3 regions of the Paenibacillus sp. FSL P4-0081 genome follow, and region 3 is predicted to be linked to each of the others. Evidence: riboswitches for the same ligand, from Rfam matches in the RefSeq annotation. Region 3 holds a riboswitch; each other region holds the start of a gene.
The links. A riboswitch is a leader RNA that binds a small molecule or an ion and turns the genes downstream of it on or off. The one in region 3 is predicted to bind cobalamin.
Positions count from the first base shown of each region.

Region 1 (4,160 bases), 1.1 Mb from region 3:
CGAAGGACACATCCTCCAGAGGTGTGCTCAATATGAGCTGCTGCTCCGGGTCCTGAAAAACAAGACCCACACTGCGCCGCAGCGCGGCCAGCTCTTTTTTGGCATAGGACAATGTCCTGCCTCCCTGCTGAACCGTACCCTTCTGTGGACGCAGAATGCCGACAGCATGCAGGAACAGGGTCGATTTGCCCGAACCATTGTGGCCGAGCACCGCCGTTTTGCGGCCTTTGGGAATGGAGATGGTTAGTTCACGCAGCGCGGCTTCCTTCGTATCCGGGTAATGAAACACCACCCCGTCAAAAGCCAGACTATATTCCATGTCCATGACGTACTCCTCTAATGTGATTTGGCAAAGCGGTATCGGATAAATGTTGTACGTTTTACAGCTTTGAATCCTGGATACTCCGGCCTTCTGGGGGATTGTTGTATGGAATACAACAATCTTCCCTCAGAGCCAACTAAATGAAGTGAAATGCTGCCTTTTGTACAACAATCTTGGAATACATCCGATATTCCGGGGAAATTGTTGTACTTTGGGCATGATTTCAACAAAGCCAGCAGATTTCCTGCACTAAAATCTTAAATTCAACCCCGCAGCCACAGCCAAAGCTGCGCCAGCGCCAGCACAGCGATCCCGGCATACGCCCGGACCGCATAACGCCGCGGCACAGGCCGCGCGGTATACGGCGGCAGAATGATCTCCCCCGTGAACCCGCGGGTCAGCAGCCCCTGCGACAATCCGTAATAACGGTGCATCGTATTGCCGAAGAGGGCCGCGGTCATGGCCGCAGTCTCCCGCAGCCTGGCCTTATACCCTCTGCGGCCGCCGCGCAGCCTCCGGGCCAGCATCAGCCCGTGCGCCGCATCATTCAGCAGGAACAGGAAGCGGTACATGATCAGCATCAGCTCCAGCACAATCTGCGGCATACGCAGCCTGCGCAGCACCTGCAGAAGCTCGCTGAACGGGGTGGTGAACATTAGGAAGAAGAAGCAGCTCATGCAGGCCGAGACTCTGGCCAGCAGTTCACCGGCCCGCTCCAGCCCTGCTGCCGTGATATATACCGGAAGAGGCGGCCCCGAAATCCGGAATATGCCAGCTTCCCCGGCAGCCGGGTGGCCGAATTCCACGAGCAGCGCCGGTACACTAAGGCAATAGAACAGCAGCGCCGTGCCAAACAACAGCCCGTAGGCGCGATAGGGAATTTTGGCATGCAGGATGCACCAGGACATCATCCACAGCGTAATCACAAGCTGCAGCACCGGATGCACGGTATAGGAGAGCAGGAACATCAGTGCCGCGAACGAGCTTTTCCACATGGGAGACAGCTGCCTCAAGGCATTATTATAAGAAAGGACATCAATTCGTCTGATCACTTGCTGATGCTGTTCTGCTTCGCCTGGCCTTGTTTCCCTTTCAGCAGCCCCAGTGAATATCCGATCACCCCGGCGCCAATCGCCGCCTGCAATGCGAACAGCATACTCTCCGTCTCACCCGGAAGCTCGGTCAGCGGCTTGAACCAGGGTTCATATTCGGGGTTAATCTCTGTGATCACACCCTCGGCAGCATCATCGGCCCCGCCGAAATCACCACTCACGAACAGCAGCGGCAAGACACACAGCAGGACAACAGCCAGCAGCATCAATCCATTTTTCCATTTATTGCTCATTATGCATTTCCCCCTTTGACCTTACGTTTCAGGAGCGACATTTCATTCGGACTGTACGATTTCAGCCAGTTCCACAATAATACGGTCAGCAGCCCTTCGCTGATGGCCAGCGGAATCTGCGTCACGGCAAAGATCCCCCCGAATTTGAGAAAAGACGCCAGGACTCCGCCATCCGCAGCCGGAAAAGCCACCGCAAGCTGGAAGGAAGTCACTACATAAGTCATCAGATCGGCAACCGCCGCTGCACAGAATAAGGCCAGCTTCTCGCGGTCCGGCAGCTTCATCATCAGCTTATAGACTGCATATCCGGCAAAAGGCCCCGCGACCGCCATCGAGAACGCATTCGCCCCCAGCGTAGTGATCCCCCCGTGCGCCAGAAGCAGCGCCTGAAACAACAGCACGATCGAGCCGATCACGCCCATCGGCAACGGTCCCAGCATAACTGCGCCAAGTCCGGTACCTGTAGGATGCGAGCTGCTTCCGGTAACGGAAGGCATTTTGAGCGCCGATAAGACGAAGGTGAACGCCCCTGCCAGACCGAGCAGCAGCTTCAGCTCCGGATTCTCCCTGGTCATCGATCTAAGCCTGATAATCCCGAGTATGAAGAACGGTAAGAACGCCACCCACCAGAACACGGCCCAGCCTACCGGCAGAAACCCTTCCATAATGTGCATAGCCTGGGCCGTTCCCGGTTCATTCAGCATAAAGTACACTGTAAATCCGGCAATCAGCGCCGCAAAACTCCAAAATCCGCGTTTCTTCATTTGTCAGCCTCCAAGTTTCTTTAATATAGCAAACCCAAAAAACTCCCGCCCTTCAGGGTGGGAGTGTATGTACGCAGGTATGATTCGATAGAGAGCACTGCCGTGCGCCAACAAGGGGTTCTGCACCCGGTCGCTCCGCATGGGCCGCTCAACGCTGTGTCTGCATAACATTGAACCGGCTCTGATCTTGATCTTCAAGATTCCCTCCGGTCCTGCAGGCACATCGCTTCATCTCATTAACCTATCCGTACACCGCTCCTATCCGCGTAGAGTCGTGGTGTGCGTAATCAAGGTAGGTCTCCTGGCTTGGAATACGGGCGCTATATCCTTCGTCTTCCCCGGGGTTCTCCCCGAGTGACATCATGAAGTTCAGCTCTTCCTTACAGTGGCGGGACCGCTCGGGACTTGCACCCGATTCCCTGTTATCCCTTGCCTGATCCGGCAAGAGCACCTTGTTACATCGCTAATCCATCCTACATCATAGCGGAACAGGCTCTGCATGTCTGTGATAAAATTGGAGCGGCTGCGAGGCGCAGTATTCATTTGCTTGTAAGGCAGCGTTCATTTGCTTGTAAGAATGTCATTTGAGTAATATAATTATTAACTATATAACCTGAACGTGGAGGCAGCGCATGAAACTTGATCTAACCGACCAATCTTTACCCGTGTACGAAGCGTTATCCAGTGCTGTGCGCCTGCAGATGCTGCGGCTCCTGTCCGAACAGCCTATGAACGTCAAGGAACTGGCCGGGGCGCTGAAGCTCAGCAGTGCCATTATGACGATGCATGTGCGCAAGCTGGAAGCTGCCGGACTGATCCGCAGCCACATGGCTCCCGGGCGCAGCGGACTACAGAAGATTTGTACACTGGCCGCCGAGAGTGCTGAGATTATTTTCCCTGGACAAGCCAGAACACAGCGCAGAGGCTACCGTAAGGAAATACCCGTGGGCCACTACTCTGATTTCCAGATTGAACCGACCTGCGGATTATCTACAACCGAGCGGGTAATCGGCAACTTTGACGATCCGCGGTATTTCTGGGATCAGGAGCGGGTGAATGCAGGCATCCTGTGGTTCGGCAAAGGATTCGTGGAATATAAAATCCCGAACTTCCTGCTGTCCAGCCAGAAGCCTGAGGAGCTGGTCATCACGATGGAGATTGCCTCCGAAGCCCCGTCCATCAATAATAACTGGCCTTCCGACATCACCTTCACACTGAACGGACAGCGGCTCGGTTTCTGGACCAGCCCCGGCGACTACGGGGACAGCCCGGGCAAATACACTCCTGCCTGGTGGCCTGCGCTCACCAACCAATATGGACTGCTTAAGCAGCTGAGGATTACTCCGGCGGGCACGTTCATGGACGGTCAGAAGCTGTCAGAGGTTACACTGGAGCAGGTCGGTATCCGTGATAAGCAGTGGACGTTCAAGGTCTCTGTGGAAGAGGATGCGGAGCATATCGGCGGCCTTACCTTATTCGGCAAGGGGTTCGGCAACTATAACGAGGATCTTGTGTTTGAGCTCTTTTATACAGATGCAGTTGATGCTTCGGCAAGTGCCAGTCTGGCGGAATGACCCAAACAGGATGGTGCAGCAAACAGCGGCAGCGGGAGACCTTAAGCTCAGGTCCCCCGCTGCCGCTGTTGTGGTTACGGGTGTATTGCAGGACAGCTTTGCAGTTTAACCAGTCACCGGCTGCCACAGGCCGCCGCCCGGCAGCGGACAGCCGC
Region 1 is NZ_CP009280.1:2,315,014-2,319,173, reverse strand. Features, by position in the region: gene P40081_RS09830 (energy-coupling factor ABC transporter ATP-binding protein) at 1-325, opposite strand, end outside; gene cbiQ (cobalt ECF transporter T component CbiQ) at 586-1,374, opposite strand; gene P40081_RS09820 (energy-coupling factor ABC transporter substrate-binding protein) at 1,371-1,667, opposite strand; gene P40081_RS09815 (energy-coupling factor ABC transporter permease) at 1,667-2,431, opposite strand; cobalamin riboswitch at 2,706-2,901, opposite strand; gene P40081_RS09810 (ArsR/SmtB family transcription factor) at 3,064-4,005, shown strand; gene P40081_RS09805 (DUF6171 family protein) at 4,111-4,160, opposite strand, start outside.
Region 1: linked by a shared signal. The riboswitch ahead of P40081_RS09815 (energy-coupling factor ABC transporter permease) and the one ahead of P40081_RS36185 (S-layer homology domain-containing protein) in region 3 are both predicted to bind cobalamin.

Region 2 (4,160 bases), 630 kb from region 3:
TATGGTGGTACAGAAAAAAGCGCGGCCTCCGAAATCCCCGGAGGCCGCGCTGCATATGAATTCAAAAGATGCTGGTGAAGGGAATTGAACCCCCGGCCTACGCATTACGAGTGCGTTGCTCTACCCCTGAGCTACACCAGCTTAAAGGATAGTCTGCCTGCCAAACAAAAAATATTATAACTCTTTCAGCAGAAAACGCAACCCTTTTTTGATCATTCGCGCTGCCTAGTCCAGCATTAGCCCCAGCCCGCGGAAATATTCCAGTGCCTCTTTAGCACTTTCCAACGAGGACACGGCATAAGCCTCTTGCTCTACTATATAGTACAGAATCCCGCTCTCCTCTGCCTTGTCGAAGACGCTCCGGAAATCAACCTGCCCTTTCCCGAGGTCAGTCTCTTCATTATTTGCCCCGAAATCCTTAATGTGAACCAGCGGAACACGGCCGGCATAACGGGAGACATAGTCAATAGGACGTGCTCCGCCCCTGTGTACCCAGCCCAGATCGAACTCTGCAAACATATGCTCCGCAGGAATCTGTTCCAGCCATATATCGATGACTGCTTTGCCGTCTACCTCTGCAAATTCATAATCATGGTTGTGATACCCGTACTGCAGGCCTGCTGCACGGACCATCGCGGAGGCCTTCTCCAGGAAGGGAATCACCGCCGTCACATCCTCCATTGAGGGGTTCTGCGGAAGCGGTGCCGAAGGGGTGATCATATATTGTAATCCAAGTTCCTTCGCATATTCAATTTCTTTGGCTAACGCCCGTTCCATGTTATCCAGACTGCTGAAATCCAGGCCCACATGCGCCGAAGGCGCAGCAAGACCCAACCGGTCCAATGTACGGCGCAGTTCTCCTGCAGACACGCCGAAATAACCGGCGAATTCTACCGCCTGATATCCCATCTCCGCAACTTTGCCCAGTGTACCCAGGAAATCGCGCTCCGTCTGGTCACGCAGTGTGTACATTTGAATCCCGATCTGCTGTGAGGCTTTTGCCATGAAAGATCCGCTCCTTATAGGTTGAATCTGATTACAACTACAGGTACTCTTTACTCTCCTTGCAGCTTGCGTTCCACGGATTCCAGCTTGCTGCGGCTCGTAGAAGGCTTGTCACGACGGTCATCAATCTTAAGCGAGGTGGAAACCCGCTGTGCTCCTGACGTAAACGGCGACTCATGCAGCGCTTCTACCGCAGCAAGAATCCGTGCAACCGGTCCTTCAATAATAGTCCCCATCGAAGTAAGCTCATAGGTAATCCCCTCCACGGTCTGCAGCACACGCTGCATATCGGCCACATAGCTGCTGAGACTGGTACTGCCAGTGCCAATCGGAATAACGGTCACTTCGCCAATCGCCATTATGAAATCCCTCCTGCAAGTTTGATGAGTCTGTTCTGTCCTTACTCCTTAATTGTAACCCTTCAGCGCCGCTCCCACAAATACCCATAGCCCCCCCTCTCTATTACTATCTCCCCAGTAAAACTACTAGGATTAGACGCACTCTATTTATGGAGTCTTTGTGGCATCTTTTGGGACAATTTATGACTCATTTAAGGCCATATCCACAGGAAAGTTGTGGATTACCTGTGGACTAACTGTGGATCATCTGTGAGTAAACCTGCGGAACCCGCTCCCCGCGCGGATTCGCAAAAAAATGTTTACAAACACAATATATTGAGTTACTTTTATTTAACAACAACAAAATATAGTAGAAACAGGTGTTTCGCCCTCTTGCTAGGGTTGAAGCTTAATAGGGAAACACGGTGCAAATCCGCTGCGGTCCCGCCACTGTAACCGGATGTTCCAGCTGCCAGACGCCGCTGGAGCAGCATCCTCCGACAACAAGCCACTAGGGGGCTGCGAGGCCCCTCGGGAAGGCGCCGGAGGGCATGCCGGAAGCCAGGAGACCTGCCTGTTTCTGTGGCACCGGTTAGACTCCTGCGAGGAACAGGCGAGGTGCCCGCATGCGGCCTGCACGAGCAGAGTTAGCCTTTCCGTTAATCGGGCAATAGGCTGCCGATACCTGAGGACGATAGAATATCGTCCTCAGGTATCGGCTTCTGCGGAAGGTACAAGAACAGGTTCCAGAACAGGACAAGCCCTGTGCCCGTTCGTATTTTCCACATAGACCACCGGCAAATGTCCGCTGTTTCGGATATTTGCAATACGCATTCGGGCATTTCCCGCCTCCCGGCTGGAGATGCCTTTTTACTGATGTCATGGAGCACACGCTTCACGCTTACGATACCGAGAGGAGAGAGCTATACAATGACGCTGCTGGAGAAACGATATAACGAAGGACAAGCTGCACAGGAAGTTCTTTTGGAAGAAGTTATTCATTTGGGACGGGATATTATCGACAGCCGGGATTTGGATCTGCTGCGCGAGAACGCCAACTTGAACGGGGAGAGCTTCTCCGGCAAGATGAGCAAATTCGGCAGTGAATATTCCAAGTGGTACGCCCGCAATTTCACGATGCCGCCACAGCTCGTGCAGGCTATTGAAGATAATGTTGTATATGTACACGACCTGGATCAATATGCCATTGGAACAACCAACTGCATCTTCATCCCGTTTGAACGGCTTCTCCGCGAAGGCTTCAATACCGGCAACGGCAGCGTCCGCCCTCCGAATTCGATTATGACGGCTATGTCGCTGGTGGCGATTATTTTCCAGTCCCAGCAGAATGCCCAGTACGGCGGCGTATCCGCCAACAAGCTGGATTACGATCTGGCGCCTTATGTCACTAAATCCTTCGCTAAGCTGTTCCGCAAAGGAATGGAATATTTCGAGGAAGGTGCAGCCGGCGAAGCACTCGGCGAGGTCACTATGACCCGCAGCGATCTGGAAGAGAAGTATCCGCGTGCCTTCCGTTTCGCCCTGAAAGAGACAGAAATTGAAACCCTTCAGGCTGCGGAGAGCATGGTACATAACCTGAATACCATGTCCAGCCGCTCAGGCGGCCAGATTCCTTTTACCAGCATCAACTACGGAACCTGCACCTCTCCGGAGGGCCAGCTGGTGATTAGCTCCCTCTTAACTGCTACTATGAACGGACTTGGCAGCGGAGAAACACCGGTGTTCCCGATTCAGATCTTCAAATGCAAACAGGGTGTCAACCAGCAGCCTGGTGATCCTAACTATGAGCTGTTCCTGAAAGCGGCAGAGTGCTCTGCACGCCGGCTGTATCCGAACTTCGCCAATCTGGATGCTCCGCTGAATATGCAGTACTACGATCCAACCGATCCGGATACTGAATTTGCTACGATGGGCTGCCGGACACGTGTTCTGGGCGACCGCTTCGGACGTAATCACTGCTCGGGCAAAGGCAACCTTTCATTCAATACGCTTAACCTTGTACGTCTTGGACTGGCTTACGGCACAGTAACCGGCCGCCGCCTTGCCGCTGACGAGGAAGGCTTCTTCGAAGATCTTAATCATTATATGGATGTTGCGCTGGACGGCCTGCTGCACCGGTTCCGCATTCAGGCCTCCCAGAAAGCCAAAGCCTCCGATTTCATGATGCGTGAAGGCGTCTGGGAAGGCGGCGAACAGCTTGCACCGGAAGACAGCGTAGGTGAACTGCTGAAGCACGGCAGCCTGTCCCTTGGTTTCATCGGTATGGCCGAGTGCATGAAGGCTATGTACGGCAAACACCATGGCGAAGATATGGAGGTCCATGCCAAGGCAGTGGCTATTGTCCGCCACATGCGTGAATACTGCGACCGCAAGAGCGAAGAGCTGGATCTGAACATTACTCTATTCGCTACGCCTGCCGAAGGTCTCTCCGGCAAATTCACCAAGATAGACCGCAAGGTTCTCGGTTCCATCCCGGGTGTAACGGACCGTGAATACTATACGAATTCATTCCACATTCCGGTCTATTACGACCTGAGCGCAGCCAAGAAGATCAGCCTGGAAGCTCCATTCCATGAATATTGCAACGCCGGAGCGATCTCTTATGTAGAGCTGAACGGCAACGCCCGCAGCAACCCTGCAGCATTCGTCAAAATCATCAAATACGCGCTGGAGCAGGACATCAGCTATTTCAGCATCAACCACCCGATCGACCGCTGCTCCGGCTGCGGCCACGAAGGTGTAATCGGCACGAATTGCCCATCCTGCGGCGCTCATGAAGACACAACGCATATCCGC
Region 2 is NZ_CP009280.1:604,286-608,445, reverse strand. Features, by position in the region: tRNA gene P40081_RS02675 (tRNA-Thr) at 70-141, opposite strand; gene P40081_RS02670 (sugar phosphate isomerase/epimerase family protein) at 226-1,005, opposite strand; gene P40081_RS02665 (MTH1187 family thiamine-binding protein) at 1,056-1,364, opposite strand; cobalamin riboswitch at 1,705-1,935, shown strand; gene P40081_RS39675 (hypothetical protein) at 2,052-2,177, opposite strand; gene P40081_RS02655 (anaerobic ribonucleoside triphosphate reductase) at 2,274-4,160, shown strand, end outside.
Region 2: linked by a shared signal. The riboswitch ahead of P40081_RS02655 (anaerobic ribonucleoside triphosphate reductase) and the one ahead of P40081_RS36185 (S-layer homology domain-containing protein) in region 3 are both predicted to bind cobalamin.

Region 3 (4,160 bases):
TTTCGTGCGCGATACCGTCAAGGAATATCTGCTGGAGAAGCTGCAGCGGGACAATGATCCGGTGGCGGCGGTGGCATCGGTTCATGAGTCGGTGCAGAAGGCCGAGAAAGAACGCCGCAGAGGCGGCGGTGTACATGCTGAAGCGCTGTCACTGCTGCAGGAGCTGGGAACCGTTGCCGACCGCTTCCTGCTGAACCGGATCTCGCTGGACGAGCTGACGATGGAGCAGCTGCTGGAGATTTCCTTCCTGCGCTACCGGGATACGGCAGATTGGCAGCCGCCTCTGGATGCAATCGCTAAGTGTAAAGCGAATGCGCTGCGCGCTGCGTACCGCTGGTTCGGGGAGGAGAAGCCGGACGAGGAGATTTTCGCCGGTCTGTCTCCCCGGGAGCTGGATGATGTACAGCTGCTCGGAGGACGCTGGCTGAAGGAGTCGCGGAGCATCGAGCCGTTCGAACGGCTGCCGCTGGCCTTCTACCACAGCAGTGAACGTGAGGGCGGTCCGCTTGATTACGATGCGCTGCTGGAGCTGGTGGCGCGCAAAGCGGGCAATGATAAGGAAACGGTCTACCGTTTCCTGGCCTGGTCGCAGCATAACCGGCTGTTCACCATCTCGAGCAAGAAGCTGTGGCCGAATTACCGGCGGGCGGTGCTGAAGTATTTCCTGAAGAACGACCGCGAGGCGTTCAAGAACCGCGATTTCCGCAAAAGCTATAGCTCGGCCGCAACGCCCGCCATGCAGAATGTCTACAATGAAGCCCGCTCCCAGCTGGCTTCGCCGCTGGCGCGGTGGGTCAGCCGCAGCCGATTTCAGATCCTGATCTCCGGCAGCGTGCTTGGGATCGTACTGATCATAGCCGTCATCGCCATCAGCTGGCTGCGGCCGGATGCGGATACCGCTGCACCGCAGCCGACTGTGAGCCCGATTCGGGGCGATATCCACAGTGCGGATGGGCAAGAGCAAGCCCCGGTCTCTGTACGGCTGGTTGGTGGTGTGGCAGATGCCGGGACAGCCACAGGAACCGGAAATGGTGGAACAGAAGGTACCGGGAACGCTGGCGGGGCTGAAGGCGGCGGAACAGAAGGCAGTGGGAATGCTGGCGGGGCTGAAGGTGGCGGGGAGGCAGGCGTCAAGCTGGTGTTCAGCTTTGCCTCTGTGGCGGAATGCTCCGCCTTTAACCCGGCGGAGATCATCGTGATGTCCGGTAATAACGTTGTGGACACTTACAAGGTTGCAGCAACTGCGAGCAGTTGCCTGGCCGCCGGAGTTGACGGCGGCGCGAATGGGGATGCAGCCGCTGGAAATAGCGGCGGCTCTGATAAAGCCGAAGCCTCCCCGGCGGCGGGTGCATCGGGCGCCGGAAATGACGGCGGCTCTGATGAGGGAGCTGCCGGGACTGACGGCGGGGCGACCGGAAATGAAGCCGTGGGGACTGACGGCGGCGGAGATGCAGCCGCTGGAAATAGCGGCGGCTCTGATGAAGCCGAAGCCTCCCCGGCGACGGGTGCATCGGGCGCAGGAACACCTGCGCGCGTATATGAAGTGACGGTGGAGCTGGAGCCGGGCGCAAAGCTGGCCGCGGGTGATGTGATCACTGCGGGCATCTATACGCTGAAGCTACAGGCTAGTCCGGGGAGCATTCTGGGAAGTACCCCGAGCACTACTCCGGAGACTACACCCGGCACCGGCCCCACTCCTTCCGCCAGCCCGGACACGGATGCGGAATGATTGGGTGAGAGCCTGAATTGGGCGAAGCCGGATGTAAGAGAAGTCCGGCATTTCATCAACGGTGCTTCCGCGTAAGCTGGCAGAGAGGTCATTGTACTTTGTCCACTCAAATCAGGAATAATCAGCCCTATTATGCGTTCTATTGTATTGGGTACATTAGAATCCGGATTTTAGAGCTTATAAGGGGTATATTCCAAAATCAATTGGATTAAATACAGCAGAATGCATTATGGCCGCCTTTTATCCCCATTCTGTTGTACATAATACAATCAACCAGCTGCCGGCTCTTGCCGGAAGCGGAAGCATCACTATTTAAGTCCTGAACAGCATGATATGCCGGGAGAATGCGGCGAGTGTTGTTCAGGACTTTTTGTGCGGAAGGGGCCGGTTGTGCCTATAATTGAAACAGCTTGTCTATAGACATACAGGGGAATAGTAGATATGATTGTTTGTGAATATTCAAATTTAATAAGCTTTGGAAAAAGGTGCGGATTTCCGTAGAAACAGGCGTAGTCATGCAACAGATACCCATGCCGGTTCTACGATTGTAATCTGCTTAAAAGGGAAGTCCGGTGCAAGTCCGGTGCGGTCCCGCCACTGTAAATGCGGAGCGACTCCTGAGAAGCCACTGTCTGATAATAGGATGGGAAGGCGGGGGAAGCAATGAAGCTTAAGCCAGGAGACCTGCCTTTTTCGTTGTTGTTTCTATTCTTCGGGGGTAAGAATGCGGAACAGGTGCAAATATAAGCAGTGGCTGTGTGAGGGAAACTTCATATCAGCTGCATGTATTGTATCCTTCCCCGGCCGCCCTGTACAGGGCGGTCTTTATGTTGCACCCGCATCAGCGGAGGACGCAGGATTCATCTATACCATTCTATTCACAGAAAGAGGTCAAGCAATGAAGAACAATTTATCATCCAAGTTTATCCGGCTGGGTCTGATCGTTGTCATGATGTTCGCGGTTCTGGGAGCGGCTGTAGCTCCGGCGGGACAGGCTTTTGCAGAGACGGCTGCGAGCACTGGGAATAACGCGGCATCTCTACCTTCAGGCACAGCAGTTAGCGTAGCTGAGGCAGTCTATGCCACTTCGGAGTTTGTGCTGAAGGCCGGAGTCCAGTCCGACTGGCAGGCCATCGGCCTAGCGCAGGCGGGCTATAAGGTTCCGGATAGTTATTTAAAGGCGCTTGAGAGTAAAGTAGCCGCAGCCAAGGGTGTCTACGCCAGAGCTACGGACTATGCGCGGATTACGCTTACGGTTAGGGCGCTTGGCGGGAATCCGGCGGATGTTGCCGGCTACAATCTGATTGAGAAGCTCTACAATAACGATAAAATTACCGGCCAGACGCTGAACAACGCAGCCTATGTACTGCTGGCGCTTGATTCCGGAACTTATACTATGCCTGACAATGCGAAATGGACCCCAGCTAAATTGCTGGCTGAGATCCTGTCCAAGCAGAACACTGACGGAGGCTTCACTCTGACTACGGGGGCTAGTGATCCGGACATGACGGCGATGGTGCTTACTGTGCTGGCAGGACATAAGGATGATCCGGCAGTCAATACCGCAGGACAGCGGGCGGCAGCCTGGCTGGCGACTGCACAGGACAAGAACGGCGGCTATGGTGACAGCAGCGAGAGTGTCGCTCAAGCCATTATTGGTCTGTCCTCCTTTGGCATTGACCCGGCAGGGGCGGAGTATACCGTAGGCAATGTAAACCTTGTCAGTAAGCTTCTTAGCTATAGTGCAGCAGATGGCGGGTTCGCTCATACAGCGGGGGGAAGCTACAATCAGCTCTCGACAGAGCAGGCACTGGAAGCATTGGTAGCTTACAAGCTTTTCAGCACAGGCAGCAAGCTCTATGATCTTAGCAATTCACCTGTGAAGAGTCCTCAGGTTAGTGTGTCCGTTGCCATTGAGAGCCCTAACGGAACCCTGGCAGAAGGCACTGTATATGCGGGAAATGTACTTCAAGCACTGGAGAAGGCAGCGGCGGCGAAGAAGGTGGCCCTGGTCAATGAAGCTGGCAATTACGTGACGGGAATCGGCGGCGTAACTGCGGGTGCTTTTGGCGGCTATGACGGGTGGATGTATGTTGTAGCCCGCGGTGGAGCGTGGATCTATCCAAGTGTAGGCATGGGTGATTTCCTTCTTGCGGAGAATGACCGCGTGCTTGTCTATTATGGCGGGGATAACACACAGGTGGTAGAGTCCGTGACGGTCTCCCCTGCACAGCCGCAGCCTGGACAAGATATTACTGTAAAAGTAACTCAAAAGCAGTGGGTATGGAATGAAGCGACCTTCACTTCCGACCCGGTATCCTCGCCAGCCGCAGGGGTTCAGGTATCCATCGGCGGTAAAACTGCTGTTACGGATGCTGCGGGTTCAGCTGTTGTTGCCGGCGGCCTGCCAGCGAATAAATATACGATTACC
Region 3 is NZ_CP009280.1:1,235,809-1,239,968, forward strand. Features, by position in the region: gene P40081_RS05300 (GAP1-N2 domain-containing protein) at 1-1,729, shown strand, start outside; cobalamin riboswitch at 2,247-2,435, shown strand; gene P40081_RS36185 (S-layer homology domain-containing protein) at 2,628-4,160, shown strand, end outside.